Regions from separate parts of the Azospirillum aestuarii genome, predicted to be linked through region 2. Evidence: riboswitches for the same ligand, from Rfam matches in the RefSeq annotation. Region 2 holds a riboswitch; the other holds the start of a gene.
What was found. Region 2 has a riboswitch for cobalamin ahead of JJL56_RS25415 (energy-coupling factor ABC transporter permease). Riboswitches for the same ligand answer to the same signal wherever they lie in the genome.
Positions count from the first base shown of each region.

Region 1: another riboswitch for cobalamin. It lies ahead of JJL56_RS16680 (TonB-dependent receptor plug domain-containing protein); the one in region 2 lies ahead of JJL56_RS25415 (energy-coupling factor ABC transporter permease).

Region 1 is NZ_JAEPIV010000008.1:182,205-189,271, forward strand. Features, by position in the region: gene JJL56_RS16675 (ABC transporter substrate-binding protein) at 1-715, opposite strand, end outside; gene JJL56_RS16680 (TonB-dependent receptor plug domain-containing protein) at 712-2,625, opposite strand; cobalamin riboswitch at 2,742-2,960, opposite strand; gene JJL56_RS16685 (TerC family protein) at 3,501-4,547, shown strand; gene JJL56_RS16690 (hypothetical protein) at 4,746-5,525, shown strand; gene JJL56_RS16695 (hypothetical protein) at 5,544-6,041, opposite strand; gene JJL56_RS16700 (hypothetical protein) at 6,137-6,865, opposite strand.
Region 2 is NZ_JAEPIV010000021.1:102,756-109,822, forward strand. Features, by position in the region: gene phaR (polyhydroxyalkanoate synthesis repressor PhaR) at 1-342, shown strand, start outside; gene JJL56_RS25400 (hypothetical protein) at 491-715, shown strand; gene JJL56_RS25405 (glutathionylspermidine synthase family protein) at 802-1,953, opposite strand; gene JJL56_RS25410 (glycosyltransferase family protein) at 2,160-4,088, opposite strand; cobalamin riboswitch at 4,233-4,470, shown strand; gene JJL56_RS25415 (energy-coupling factor ABC transporter permease) at 4,645-5,325, shown strand; gene JJL56_RS25420 (superoxide dismutase) at 5,403-6,170, opposite strand; gene JJL56_RS25425 (hypothetical protein) at 6,298-6,672, opposite strand; gene JJL56_RS33755 (hypothetical protein) at 6,854-7,067, opposite strand, start outside.

The DNA.
Region 1 (7,067 bases), on a different contig from region 2:
GCAGAAGGGCACCGGCCAGCGACGGCGGCGCGTCGGGTGCGGCGTCGACGATCAGCATGTCCGCCCCGCCCAGAATGACCGCCTCCAGCGGCAGGGCGCCCTGGCTGCCCAGCGGCAGGCGGTCGGCCAGATTTTCCAGCCCGGCGCGGGTCAGGAGTTCGTCCACCAGCGACCCGGACCCGGCGACGAAGCCGTTGGGCCGCAAGACCACCGCGGTCGGGCGCGGCCCCGGCGCGGCGGGGGGCGGGGCGTCGAGGCGGGAGAGCAGGTCGGCGACCAGCGCCTCCCCCCGTTCCGGCTCGCCGACGGCGCGGGCGAGGCCGCGGATCTGCTCCTTCACCCCGGCCACGCTCTGCGGGACGTCCAGCTCCAGCAGCGGCGCGTCCAGCCGCGTCAGCAGCCCGACCGCGACCCGCGTGGTGTAGCGCCCGGCGACGATCAGGTCGGGGTTGAGCGGCAGGATCTCCTCCGCCATCCCGTGGTTGACCGGCACCCGCGCCGCCAGATCCGCCACCGTGGAGGCGCGGGGATCGCGCGCCAGCCACGTCACCGCGGCGAGGCGCTCCGGCCCGACGAGCCGCAACAGCAGCTCGTCGGCGCACAGATTCAGGGAGACGATGCGCTGCGGCTTTGCGGGCGGCGCCTCCCACGCCGCCGCCGGCCCCCCCGCGATCAGCAGGAGGGCGGCGGCCAGCCCGAGACGGGTGGGCCTCACAGCGACAGCCGCAGCCCGAGATACCCGGCCCGGCCCGTCGCGCCGTAGGTCCAGACCTCCTGATACCGGCGATTGAACAGGTTCTCCACGCGTCCGAAGACCTCGATCCCCTCGGACAGCGCGTAGGACCCGGCCATGTTGACCAGCGTGTAGGGGGTGAGGCTCACGACCTGCCGGTTGTAGAAGGGATCGTAGGCCCAGTCGCTGGACCGCCCGTTGTAGACCACGCTGAGGTTGGCGTTCGCCCGGTCCTCCAGGAAGCGGTGGTTGACGGTCAGGCTGGCGATCTGCTTGGGCCGGCGCACCAGCTCCGCCCCCGCGGAATCCTCGCCGTCGGTCCAGGTGTAGGAGCCGCGGACGGTCAGCCGGTCCAGTGGCTCCACCGACAGCCCCATTTCGAAGCCGCGGATGCGGGATTCGCCCGGCATGTTGACGGAAGTCCGCCCGGTGCCGGTGATCAGGTCGCGGATGCGCTGGTCGAACCATGTGCCGTCCACGGAGGCCCGTGTGCCCCACAGCGACTGATCGAAGCCGGCGTCCCAGCCGCGCACCCGCTCCGGCTTCAGGTTCGGGTTGCCGGCGTAGGTGGCGGTGTAGCCGTACAGCTCGAACAGGGTGGGATTCTTGACGCCGGTGCCGTAGGAGGCGCGCAGCGTCGTCCCGCTGCCCTCGACGCGGTAGGCCGCGGTGGTGCGCCATGTGGTGGCGTCGCGGAACAGGTCGTTCCCGTCGTGGCGGACGCTGCCGGTCAGGGTCAGCCGGTCGAACAGGCCCAGCTTGTACTGGCCCACCAGCCCGGTGGAGCCGATGGAGCGGTCGAAGCTGGAGAAGGCGCTGCGGCTGATCGCCTTGTCCTCCTCACGCTCCACGGCGGCGGTCAGCACATGGTCGGCGGGACCGCTTTTCAGCGTCAGGTTGGTCTGGTAGTCGGCCTTGGTCTTGCGCCCGTCGTAACGGCTGGTCACCGTCTTGGCGGCGTCGCGGTAGTCGCGCTGCTGGCGGCCATGGGTCAGGCCGACGATGTGCTCCCACTTCCCGTCGAGAAGGGCGATCTTGCCCTGGAGCCGTCCGAAATACTGCTCCCCGGCGGTGCTGGTCCCGTCATCGACGGCGCCGCGCCCGCCGACGAAGCCGTCGGTGTCGGCGCGGAAGCGGGTGTAGCGGCCGGTCACGGTGATCTCGCTGCGCTCGGTCGGGCGGACGGCGGCGTTTCCGGTCAGCGTGCCGTTGCGGTAGCCGTCCTTCTCCGGGTTGCCGAGCCGCTTGTCGGCGACCGACACGCCGTCGCTGGTGACGCCCTGGCCGCTGAGGAACAGGTCGTAGCGGTCGGTCCCCGTTCCGAAGGAGGCCCGCCCGGCGGCGGTGCCGAAGGACCCGCCCTCGACGGCGGCGCCGATCCGGGGGACGCCGGCGCCGCGGCGGGTCACGATGTTGACGACGCCGCCGACCGCGTCGGAGCCGTAGAGCGCGCTCTGCGGGCCGCGCAGCACCTCGACGCGCTCCACGTCGCCGGCCAGCAGGTTGGCGAAATCGTATTCGGAGCCGGACGCCGGGTCGTTCACCTCGATCCCGTCGATCAGGACGAGCGTCTGGTTGCCCTCCGACCCGCGGATGCGGAGCTGGGTCAGGGTGCCCATCGGGCCGGTGCGGTTGACGGCGACGCCGGGCACCGCGCGCAGTGCGTCGGACAGCAGGTGGGTCTGGCGCTGCTCCAGTTCCTGACGGGTGATGACGGTCAGGGCGCTGCCGGTTTCCCCGGCGGCGGTGGGGACGCGGTTGGCGGTCACCGAGACCGGCGGAAGCATCGTGATGGTGGTGGAATCGGCGAAGGCCGATAGGGGAAGGGCAAGGCTTCCCAGAACGGCGGCGAAGGACGCCGTCCGGTGAAGGCGGGGAACGCGGACACTCATTGAGACCTCGGGCGGGACGCCGGTGGCACGTCACCGCGAACGAAGTCCCACCAGGGTTTCCGCGAACGGACTCCCGGTTCGACGACCTTCGGTGCACCCCGCCCGAACGTGTTCGCGTGTGACCACGACTGACGGCAGGTCTCCTGGCTCACGGGTTATCGTCGGCCCATCGCCTTCCCAGGATCGCGATCCCAGTGGCATTCCGATGGACGACTCGCCGCTTACAGTTGCGGGGGCAGCCCCGGCGTTGGACCTTCGCGCGGCGTTTCGCCGCGGGGTCCGCACCGTGTTCCCATTTTCAGCCCTTTCGGGCAACCGTCGGATGCGAAGCTACGCGGGCGGAACGGCTCCGGTCAAGCCGCATTCCGCCGATACGCCGATCACGGGTCGCGAAGGCCATGCCCCCCTCTTGTCGCCGGGCCGGGGCCTGACTACATGACGGTCGAGGTCCGGGCCCCTCTGGCAGCGTCGCCCGGCGCTGTGATGTCGGACTTCCCATTGAGCCGTCGCCTTGGCGCGGCCTTGCGGAAGCTGGCCCTGTTCTTCCCCCTGGGTCCCGCTCCCCCACAAGGTCCACCGCCGGACGACGGCACCCGACGGGCCTTTGGGAGACATCGACATGGACCGCACCGAACCAACATCCTGACCGACCGCCACGTCTCCACGGCGAACGATGGAGACGGGTGACCTGACGCGCCGCGGCCGAGCCGTTGCGCGCGCTTTCTCATTGGCCGCAGACCTTGCGGTCACGATTCCAGTCCGGGCCCCTCTGGCCGATGCGTCCCGCCGTGGCGCATCGGTGATGTCGGACTGCTCATGTGACGATCGAAGTCTCCGCTTGCGGGAGCGGAGTGCATGAAGCAAGGGACAGTTCCATGGACCAGATCGTTTTAATGTGGGCCGGCTTCGCCGTCTTCGTTGGCGTGCTTTTGGCCTTTGATCTTGGTGTATTTTCCAAGAAATCCCATGTGATCTCCGGCCGCGAGGCGCTGATGCGCTGCGCGGCCTATTCCACGCTGGCGATGATTTTCGCGGCCGGCGTCTTTCATTTTCAGGGCTCCGAGAAGGGACTGGAGTTCCTGACCGGCTACCTGATCGAATACAGCCTGAGCGTCGACAACATCTTCGTCATCGCGCTGATCTTCACGCATTTCGCGGTGCCGCCGCAATACCAGCACCGGGTGCTGTTCTGGGGCATCCTGGGCGCGCTGGTGATGCGCGGCGTGCTGATCGTGGCGGGCACGGCGCTGATCCAGGAATTCCACTGGATCATCTACATCTTCGGCGCCTTCCTGATCTTCAGCGGCATCAAGATGCTGATGTCGGTGGACGACGAGCCGGACATGGAGAACAACCGGATCGTCAAGTTCGTCCGCTCCCGCTTCCGCATGACCGACGGCTACGAGGGGCAGAAGTTCTTCGTGATGCGCGACGGCGTGCGGATGATGACGCCGCTGTTCCTCGTGCTGATCCTGATCGAATTCACCGATCTGGTCTTCGCCGTGGACTCCATCCCGGCGGTCTTCTCGGTGACCACCGATCCGTTCATCGTCTGGACCTCCAACGTCTTCGCGATCCTCGGCCTGCGCGCCCTCTACTTCGCGCTGGCCTCGGTCATCCACCGCTTCCATTACCTGAAGTACGGCCTGTCGCTGGTTCTGGTGGTGGTCGGCGCCAAGATGATGATGGTGGACATCTACAAGATGCCGACGGCGGTGGCGCTGGGCATCACGGCCTTCCTGGTCGGCGGTTCCATCGTCTTCTCGATGCTGAAGACCCGCGCCGAATCGACGCCGGGCGCGGCGGACGCCGAGGCCCGCCGCTGGTGGGTGCCCGGCAGCCCGGCCAAGGGGGCCGGTGGTTCCACGCCGGCCTCCTCCAGCGAGGCGGCCGCGGTGTCCTCGGACGGCAAGGGCCAGTAAGACGCCCGATCCAAGGGCGGACGGGAAGAGGCGGGGCGTCCGGTCCGGTGGATCGGGCGCCCCGCGCGTTTCCGGGTGACGGCATCCGTAAAAGTAGTAATGCCGGTTTCGCTGCGACGATGATGTGGATGCGCGGGGCGGATCGCGCCCCGTTTGGCGCTTGATGCCACTCCTTTCCAACTCAAGGAAGAGACATCCATGTTCACCGGCACGCAGTTTACCGGCACGCAACCGGCCTCCATCGCCCTGTCCGCTCTCCCCGTTCCGTCGGGACCCCTGTCCGGCCTGCTCCAGGCCGCCCGCGATGACCTCGTCGGCTTGGCGGCCGCCCGCGGGGTCGCGCTTTCCGTCGTGTTCGACATGCCGGCGCTGGTGCGCGTCAACGAGGCGGCGGTGGCCGCGGGCTCCTGGGAACCGATGCTTCCGGCGGCCCATCCGGCCTGCCGCTCCCTGACGCCGGCCAACGCCTTCTGGATCTGCGGGACGGCCCCCTCCGGCGATGTGGTCACCGCCCAGGCCGGGCTGCTCTACGATTGCACGATGCAGTCCATCGGTGAGCGCTTCACCGCCATGACGGTGTTCTACGACGAGCCCGCCGTGCAGGCTCCGGACGGCGAATGGTGCACCTGCACGTCCGACACCGCCAACAGCACCCGCGGTCGGGTGGTGTGGACGAACGCGGGATGGACGCGCCCCGATTTCCAGGGCCGCGGGCTGTTCCCGATTTGCCAGCGGGTGAACAAGCTGGCCGCGTGGCTGCTGTGGTCGCCGACCTGGTTCATCTCGGTCGTCGATCCCGACATCGTCCCGGTCTGGGCGGAGCGGAAGATGGGGCCGCGCCACATCGACGACGAGCCGGGCATCACTTACAATCAGGTCGGCCTGAAGACCTTGCCGATGCACCTTGTGCGGTTCAGCCGTGCGCAGTTCCTGGGCGATTTGGCGCAACTCGCCGCGGACCTCGCCCAGGCGGCCTGACGGAGAGGTCCGTCCGCCTCAGGAATCGATCAGCGCCAGCAGGGCCTGACGGCGATGGCCCAGCGACCAGCCGAACAGGAGGTGCCGGTAATGGACGGGCGGCCGGGGAAGTCCGGTGATCACCAGGTGATTGTACACCGGCTCCCCGCCCTCCACCGCCTCCCGGTACTGCGCGTCGATGGCCTGCGCGTAGGCGCTGTGGACGTCCTCGAGATGGGGCTTGCCGATGTTCTGGTCGGCCCAGCGGTCGCCGAAGACCCGGCGGGTCGGCTCCCCGATGTAACGGAAGCGCAGCGGCCCGCCGTCCCGCGACGTCAGGATGACGCAGCGCGGCAGCAGACCCGCGCTTTTCAGGTCGTCGTGCAGGCCCGGACCGAAAATGGGATTCCGCTTCCACACGGCGACCATGTCCTGGTGCCAGTCCAGCGCCGAGCGGAAGGGCTGACGGTGGATGTCGACATGGGTCTCCGACGGTTGGGGCGGCGGGTCGCCGCGGCGGCCGCGCAGGATGCTCACCAGACCGCGGGCAAGCGGCCAGGACCTGCGCTCCCTGCCGGTGCGATCCTTTATCAAGGAAGCGGTCAGTGACGGCGTGATGGGCAAGGCGTCCGTCACTCCCCGACCCCTTTCCTCGGCGACAGAAATTCCGACGCCATCGCCTGATAGATCCGCCGCGCCGCGTCCAGGGCCACACTCCCCGCCTTGGCCCCGGCGGCGAGCATCCGCTCGGTCGGCTTGCTCGGCAGGGCCTTCGGCATCGCCGCCTCGAAGGCGTCGGCCGCGCTGTCGAAGCGTGCGACGGCCTCCTGCAGCGCCATGCGCTCCAGGGCCGCCACGGCTTCGTCCAGAAGGGGGGCCAGTGTGTCGGGGCCGTTCCCCTGGTCCGCCATCGCGCTGCGGCACGCCCGCAATTTGGCGAGAACCCCATCCAAGCCCTGCGCGGGGGGCGCCGCCATGGCGCCCGGCACCGGAGGGTGGTCCGCGGCCGGACCGATTCCCACATGATCGGCGGCGGATTGAAGCCGGTCGAGGAACAACGCCACGCCTTCCCCAAGGGCCAGGGCCTTCGAGTCCTCGACGATCCCCTCCTGGCAGAGGGCGTGGGCAAGGCGCGCCTCGCGCGCCGTCGTCAAGGGCAGTTGCCGGATCATCAGGCTCGACAATTCACGGATGCCGCCGTTCAGCAGCTCGAAGGCGTAGGGGCCGCTGGGCGGATTGGCGACGATGTCGGACATCTGTTCCGCGGCTCGGGTGAACAGCGTGTCACGCCGATCGAACGCGGCGTTCAGATCGAGAGCGGCATCCGGCTTGCGGCCGATGCTCGGTCGTCCAGAGCGCATCCTGCCTGCCTTTCCGTGTTCCTGAAGACGGAAGCCCGCCGATTCCGGTCCGTCGGCCGGAAGGCGCGCTTCAAGGGATGGGCGCGCCAGTATTTCACAATGAGGGGTTGTCAACAAGCCGTGCGATCAATTGTTCGAGACGGGTGCGTTGGCGGAATGCGCATCAAAGCTGCGGTCGGGATCTTCACCGCCGACGGGTCCT
Region 2 (7,067 bases):
AACCAGGAGCAGATGCGCGACTATTTCCAGAACACGCTGGGCGGCATGTTCCCGTTCGGCCGGCTGGAGGAGGTCGGCAAGCAGAACATGGCGATGTTCGAACGGGCCATGCGCATGTTCTCGCCCTTCGGCGGTGCCGAGGACGGGCAGCCGGGCGAGCCGGCGATGCCGCCCCGCCCTGCCCCCCCCGGCCCGTTCGCCGCTCCGCCCGCCGCTCCGTCCAACGGCCCGGCGGCGGTCAGCCACACCTATGAAGAGCTTCAGAAGCAGATCGACGACCTGCAGAAGCAGATCGCCAGCATCGCCAAGCCGGCCCGCCCGGCGAAGCCCGAAGGGAAGTGAGCGGCAGCGCCGCCAATCGCATCGACGGCCATCGCATTGACAGCTTTGCGGCGCAGGGCGGGGAAAGTTCCCCGCCCTTTTCTGTTTTTTCGGCACCAGTGGCACGCCCGGCTGTTTGTTCAACGGAACGGTCCAGAGGAGGAACGCCATGAAGACCGAGTTGCAGATGACGATGGAACTGGAGGTTGCGGACGCCCAGGACGCCCACCGATTCGAGGAAAAGCTGCGCGGCTGGCTGCGCCACCAGAGTCAGGTCGTGTCGGTGTCCGCCACCCACAGCGGCGTCGGCAACGATGTCGCGTGGCGGGACGCCCGCCGGGCGACGTTCGGCTCGCCGCTGCCCAATCCCTTCGCGCCGGGCCGCAGCCGCTGAGCCCCGCCGCTTGATCGCCGCCGCCGAAGCGCCCGCCCTGCGCCCCGTTGGAACAGGGCGGGTTCCTTCCACCCCGTGAAAGCGCGTCAGCCGCGGAAGATGTGCGGCACCATCGCCGCGTCGGAGCCGACCCGCGGGTCCGCCGATTCACGGACCGACATGCCCAGACACTTGTCCCCGATGATCCAACAGTGCAGGAGCGCGTGGACGCCCTCCTCCTCGAAGATCGGTGGGGTTTCCAGCCAGACCCGCCCCCCCGGATACTCGGCGCCGCCGGTGTCCGAGACGGTGCGGCCATGGGCCGTCATGCGCTGGGCCGCGTCGTCCAGCCCGAACAGGCTGCGCTCCGTCACGGCGTCGCAGCCGGCCAGCTCCTCGGGATCGAGCCCGGCGCGGCACAGGTTGGGGTGGCGCGGGTAGAGCGCCCAGAGTGTCGCCAGCAGCCCATGGTTCGACATCGGCCAGCACCACAGCGGCGACAGCATGCTCATGCCGCCCATCCGCAGCTTTTGCAGGAAGGCGTCGTCGGCCAGCCCCTGCCAAGGGTAGATCTTCGCCAGCCAGGAGGCTGCCCGCCCCTCGTCGTCGACGAAACGCTGGCCGTCCCAACCCAGGCTTTGCAGCGGCAGCAGATGCGTGGCGATGCCGGCCTCCGCCGCCGTCGCGGCCAGATAGACCAGTTCGCTCTCGCGCATCGGGTCGGGGGTGGCGCAGGCCAGATGGACGAATTGGCGGCCCGGCATGCCCGCCGCCAGTTCCTCCCAGCGCTCCACAATCCCTTCATGCAGACCGTTGAACTGGTTGGCGTCGGCCATCAGGGCCTCACGCCAGTTGCGCTGGATGATCGAGGCGGCGAACAGCCCCTCCGGCGTGTCGTAGTTGCAGGCCAGCAGCTTGACCGAATCGCGCCCGTCATAGGCCAGAGTCAGCCGCCCGATCAGCCCGCCGGCCCGCTCGTTCAGCCGCCCCGCAGCCCAATAGTCGTTCCAGGAGGCTTCCAGGAGCCGCGCCACGCCGCCGCGGACCCCCAGCCGGGCCAACGCCCGCCCGTCCATCGTCGCGCGCAGCGCCTCGCGCAGCATGGTGTGCAGTTCGTCGGCGACGCTCTCGATCAAGTCGATCTGATGGGCGGAGAACTCGTACCGCACATCCTCGCGCCAAAAGGCGCCGGCGCTCATGGCGCGGACGCCGAAGGGGTATTTGCGGAGCCCCGGACGCCAATCCGCACGGGGTTTCATGACTGCTCTGCGCATCGTGTGCTTACCGGGCCGCCGGATTCAATCCATGGTTTTCCCCGCTGCGCCGCGCGCCGCGCGGCCGTCCGGGATTCGGAGGGGGCGGATCATTGCGGCGCAAACGCGCCAACACAAGCGCCTTGCGCGCCTATCCCTCCGTTTTTCCACGCTTCCCCTCCCGGATCTCACAGGCTGGGTGGGAACGTCCTTCAGTACGGACGGCTGGCCAGCCAGGCCGCGATGGCGCTCTCCATCGCCTCGGCGGTCGGATCGCCGCGCTCCGGGCCGGTTCCCACCATGGGAAGCCTGGCCGCCACGGCGATGTCTTCCGCCGGGGCGCCCGTCCCGACGAACAGGTCGCAGCGCCGCAGCAGGGCGCACAACCCGTCGAAACCCAGCCGCCCGACCGCGTTCACGCAGGCCGCCCCCGTCTCCCCGGCGATGCGCGCGGCGGCGCCCTTGGCGGCCTCCTCGCCGACCAGGATCAGGGTGGTACCGCCCCGCGCGGCGAGGCGGCGGCACAACTCCGACAGGCTCCCGGTGCCGACGGACGCGGACAGGCCGACCGCGCAGCGCCAGCGCGCCGGAACGCCCTCTGCCAAAAGCGCGGCGGCGGCGCGCTCACCGGCGGGGGAGGTCCAGACCTCCGTCGCGGGGTCCGGCTCTCCGACGTTGAGCGCACCGAGCAGGACGGCGGGATTTGGCGCGACATGGGTCAGGAAGGCATCGGCGTAATAGCCGCGCACCGGCCGGCCGACCCTGCAACCGAGGCGGAGCGGCGCGCCGGTGTCCTGCATCAGGCGGTTGGCGAAGCCGGCATCCTCACCCCGGACCGGGTTGACCGTCAGATCGAAGGCGCCCTGGAACTGATCGCCGATCTCCTGGCGCACGGCGCTCACCAGCGCGTCGTCGGGCGCCCGCCCCCGCAGCGGCGGCAGAGTGACCCGCTGGTTGACGTAGGGGCAGAGGGCGAGCGCCGCCTCCGCGTCCGGCGTTGCGAAGACGGTGATCCGGGCCAGCGGCACGGCCCGCCGCAACTCCCGCAGGAAACCCGACGCCCGCAGGACGGCACCGGCCCCGTCGAGCAGGAACACGCCGACGCTCCGGATCAGGTCGGTCGGGAAGGGCGGCGGTTCGCCGGGAGCGAGCGTGCGGCGGCAGGCCGCAGGGCCGGACTCCCGCAGCAACGCCACCGCCGGGGCGGTGGAGGCACCCCGTGCCGGCGGCACGAAGGCCCAGCGTCCATCGGGGGCCGGGCGGGCCAACGGTTCCACCAGGGCATGTTCGGCGCGCGCGACGGTCGCCGCGTCGGTCACCCAGGGGAAGAAATCGCGCAATGGGAGGGTGCCGCTGCCGACCGACCGACCGGCCGTTTGCAGGGCGTCCCATTGCCGGACCGCGCCGTCGTAGCCGTAATAGACCTCCTTGAAGGCGACCTGCTCCCGCGTCGCATAGGCGAAATGCTGGAAGACCAGCCCGCCCGCCGCCGTTTCCTCATGCAGGAAGGGGTTGGCCGCTCCGAGTTCAAGGTCCGGCCCGTCGGGCTGCGGGCGCATCAGCCGGGGCGGGACGTGCGAGTGCCAGAAATCCCCCGGCCGATACCGCCAGGTGCGCAGCCATTCGTAGGCGCGGTAATTGCCGTAATGGTCTACCCGATCGAGGACCAGGGACGGGCCGACGAAGAAATGGCAGAGGTAAAGCGCCGCCGTGCGCGACGGCGAATCGAGGAACATTTGGCGCGCACGGATGACCTGCTCCGCCGTCCACAGCTCGTCCGCATCGATCTGCCAGAGCAGGCACTCCTCCGTCATGGCGACCAGCGGCGCGGTCACCATCTCCACCTTGCCCTGCCAGAAAGCGCCGGGCGGCTTGCGGTGGACCGACACGCGGCCGGGCTCCTCCGCGGCGATCTGGTCCAGATATTCCGAGGTGCCGTCGCCGCTGCGGCCGTCGCGGTGTAGGTCCTGGGGGACGCGCCCGCCCCGTTGCGCGCACCAGGAGGAGTCGCGGACCTGCTCCGCCACCCCCTCCACGATGTGCCAATGCCAGGGAAAGGGGAGTTGGCGGAACACCTCCAGGTGATAGCGGATGAAGGGATCGCCGTTCAGCACGATGGTCAGGAAATGAACCGGTAGCATGCCCGCAATCCCGTCCTTCGCCCGTTGATCCGGCCTCGCGCCATCCGCAGGACCTTGTCGGTTCCGCGGGAGCGGTGTCAAGGAAGGCATGCGATGCCGCCGATGGGTCGCCATCCCCCTCTTGACGGCGGGGGACCCCGCCCCTACCCTGGCGCCGGTTATGGTTCCCCGCGCCGTCCGGTCGCGGGGCTAAGAGGGAAGCCGATGCGCCGCCCCGATCAGGGAACACGGCAAATCCGGCGCTGCCCCCGCAACTGTGAGCGGTGAGCGGCATCGTCCTTTCCGTGTCACTGGCGCCGCCTGCGGGAACGGGCGCCGGGAAGGCCGGACGATGCCGCCTTGACCCGCAAGCCAGGAGACCTGCCGTAACCGAACGTACGTCCTCGGGCGGGGTGCCCCGGTGGTCGCTTGCCGATGTCCGGCCCGAAGGCCGCCCGTCCTCCGCAAGCCGTCCCTCCGGTGCGCCCATCCAGGGGACCAAGGGGGTTGCGATGCCGGTGCCTGCCAGCAACGACGCCCCTCCCAACGCATGGCAGACTCGGAAAGGGCATAGAGCATGCACATCGAACCCGGCGTCGTGGACGGCGCCAAGATCGCTCTCAGCTACGCGACGGCCGCCGGCGGCTTCGCAATGGCCGGAAAGCTGGCGCGCGACGACGTCCGCAACAACGGCGGGGTCGCGCCGCTGGTGCTGCGCAGCCTGATCGCCACCGCGCTGGTCTTCAGCTTCTTCGAGGTGTTCCCGCACCACCCCGTGGGCGTGTCGGAGGTTCACCTGATCCTCGGTTCGACGCTGCTCCTGCTGTTCGGCGCCGGCGCCGCCTCCATCGGTCTGGCCGCCGGCCTGCTGATCCAGGGCCTGTTCTTCGCGCCGTTCGACCTGCCGCAGTACGGCATGAACGTCACCACGCTGCTGGTCCCGCTGTGGGGCATCAGCCTGCTGGCGAAGCGGATCGTTCCGGACGCCACCCCTTATGTCGACCTGAAGTACTCGCAGGCATTGGCCCTCTCCACCACCTACCAGGGCGGCATCGTCGCCTGGGTGGCCTTCTGGGCCTTCTACGGCCACGGCTTCACCGCCGAGACCATGACGGAAGTGGCCTCCTTCGGCGCCGCCTACATGACCGTCATCATCGTCGAGCCGCTGGCCGACCTCGCCGTGCTGGCCGTCGCCAAGGCGCTGCGCCGCCAGAGCCAGGGGCCGCTGTTCAACGTCCGCCTGCACCAGGGCGCCTGACCGGCTCCCTTGACGGACCCGTTGGACGGGAGGATTCGCGTGAAGGGCGGCGGGGATGCCCCGCCGCCCTTTGCCGTTCAGATCACCAGCTCGCCCTTGCGGATCGCCGCGTAGCGGCGGTTCACCGCCCCCCAGTCGACCACGTTCCACCAGGCCGCCAGATAGTCGGCGCGCCGGTTCTGGTACTTCAGGTAATAGGCGTGCTCCCACACGTCGTTGCCCATCAGCACCGGCACCCCTTCCATGGCCGGGGAATCCTGGTTCGGGCGGGCGGCGATGGCGAGCTTGCCCGATGACGGATCGGCGGTGACGAAGACCCAGCCGCTGCCGAACTGCCCGGCCCCCGCCGAATTGAAGCGCGTCTTGAAATCGTCGAAGCTGCCGAAGTCGCGCGTGATGGCGGCGCCGACCTCGCCGTCCGGGGCGCCACCGGCGTTCGGCCCCATGATGCTCCAGAACATGCTGTGGTTCGCGTGCCCGCCGCCGTTGTTGCGCACCGCGGTGCGGATGCTTTCCGGCAGTTCCGGCACGCGCTTCAGCAGGTCGGCCAACGGCATCGCCTGAAGGTCGCCGTGGTTGGCGAGCGCCTTGTTGAGGTTGTCCACGTAAGCCTGATGGTGCTTGCCGTGGTGCACGCTCATGGTCGTCGCGTCGATGTGCGGTTCCAGCGCGGCGGGGGCGTAGGGCAGCGGCGGCAGCGTGAAGCCCTTGCCTCCCGGGGCTTGGCCTCCCGGCGTCTGGGCCCCTGATGCTTGAGCGAAGACGAAGCGCGGCGCCACCGCCAGCACCAGCGCGGCGGCTCCGGCGGACAGCAGCAGTTGGCGGCGATCCAGGCGAACGGACATGAGACCTCCCAATGTGTGTGTCGTGCCGAACAGCGGGGAAGCGACAGCCTCAGTGCGCCCCGCAACTCACTCAACAGGGCAATGGGCGTACTCACTCGGTACCGGCGGACAGCAGATCGTCCTATTCTTACAATCGGATCTTTCCCGTCAGACCGACGGATGCCGAGCGGGCCATGCCGATCGCCACCGTCCGCCAACGTCCCAGACGGAATCGGGAAGGCGCCGCCGTCGGCTTCCTGACCGGAGCGACCGGAGCCGCTCCCACCACCTCATGAATCTTGCGGCCGCGGCGCTCCCGAAGCAGCAGGCGCATCACCTCCTCCTCCGTGACGAGGCGTCCGGCCTTGGCCGAGGCGAGGCTCGCGGTGTCCTGGAGGGCGGCGACCTGAGCCAGAGTGCCGGTCAGCCCCTTGGCCGCGGCGGTTTCCAGAGCTTCGCGATGAATGGCGAGGATGAACGGCTTCAGCCCGCGGTCGGGCAATCCGTGCGGCGATGTCGGCATGGCGGAATGGCTCCGGGGATTCGTTCGATCGAGTAAACCATCATCCAACCGATAACCCCGCGGCGGCAAAGACCCCTACGGATTAGCCCGCCCCCTCCGTTCGGGGAAGCCGACGCAAAACGGCGGGTGCCGAAGCCCGAAGGCCCCGGCACCCGCCGTTCCGGCTGGTCTCTATGCCGTCTCAGCCGAACCAGGCGGCGACGTTGCCGGTCTGGCCGAGGATGGTGATGCGGTTGCCCGAGCCGACGTCGAGGGTGGTGTTGCCGCCCTCCACCCGCGCCGAGCGGATCACCGCGCCGAGGTCCATGCTGGCGTCGTAAAGGGCCAAACGGTCCACACCCGCCTGGAAGTCCATCACCACCGAGCCGCCCGAGGCCCGCCCGAAGGCGAACAGG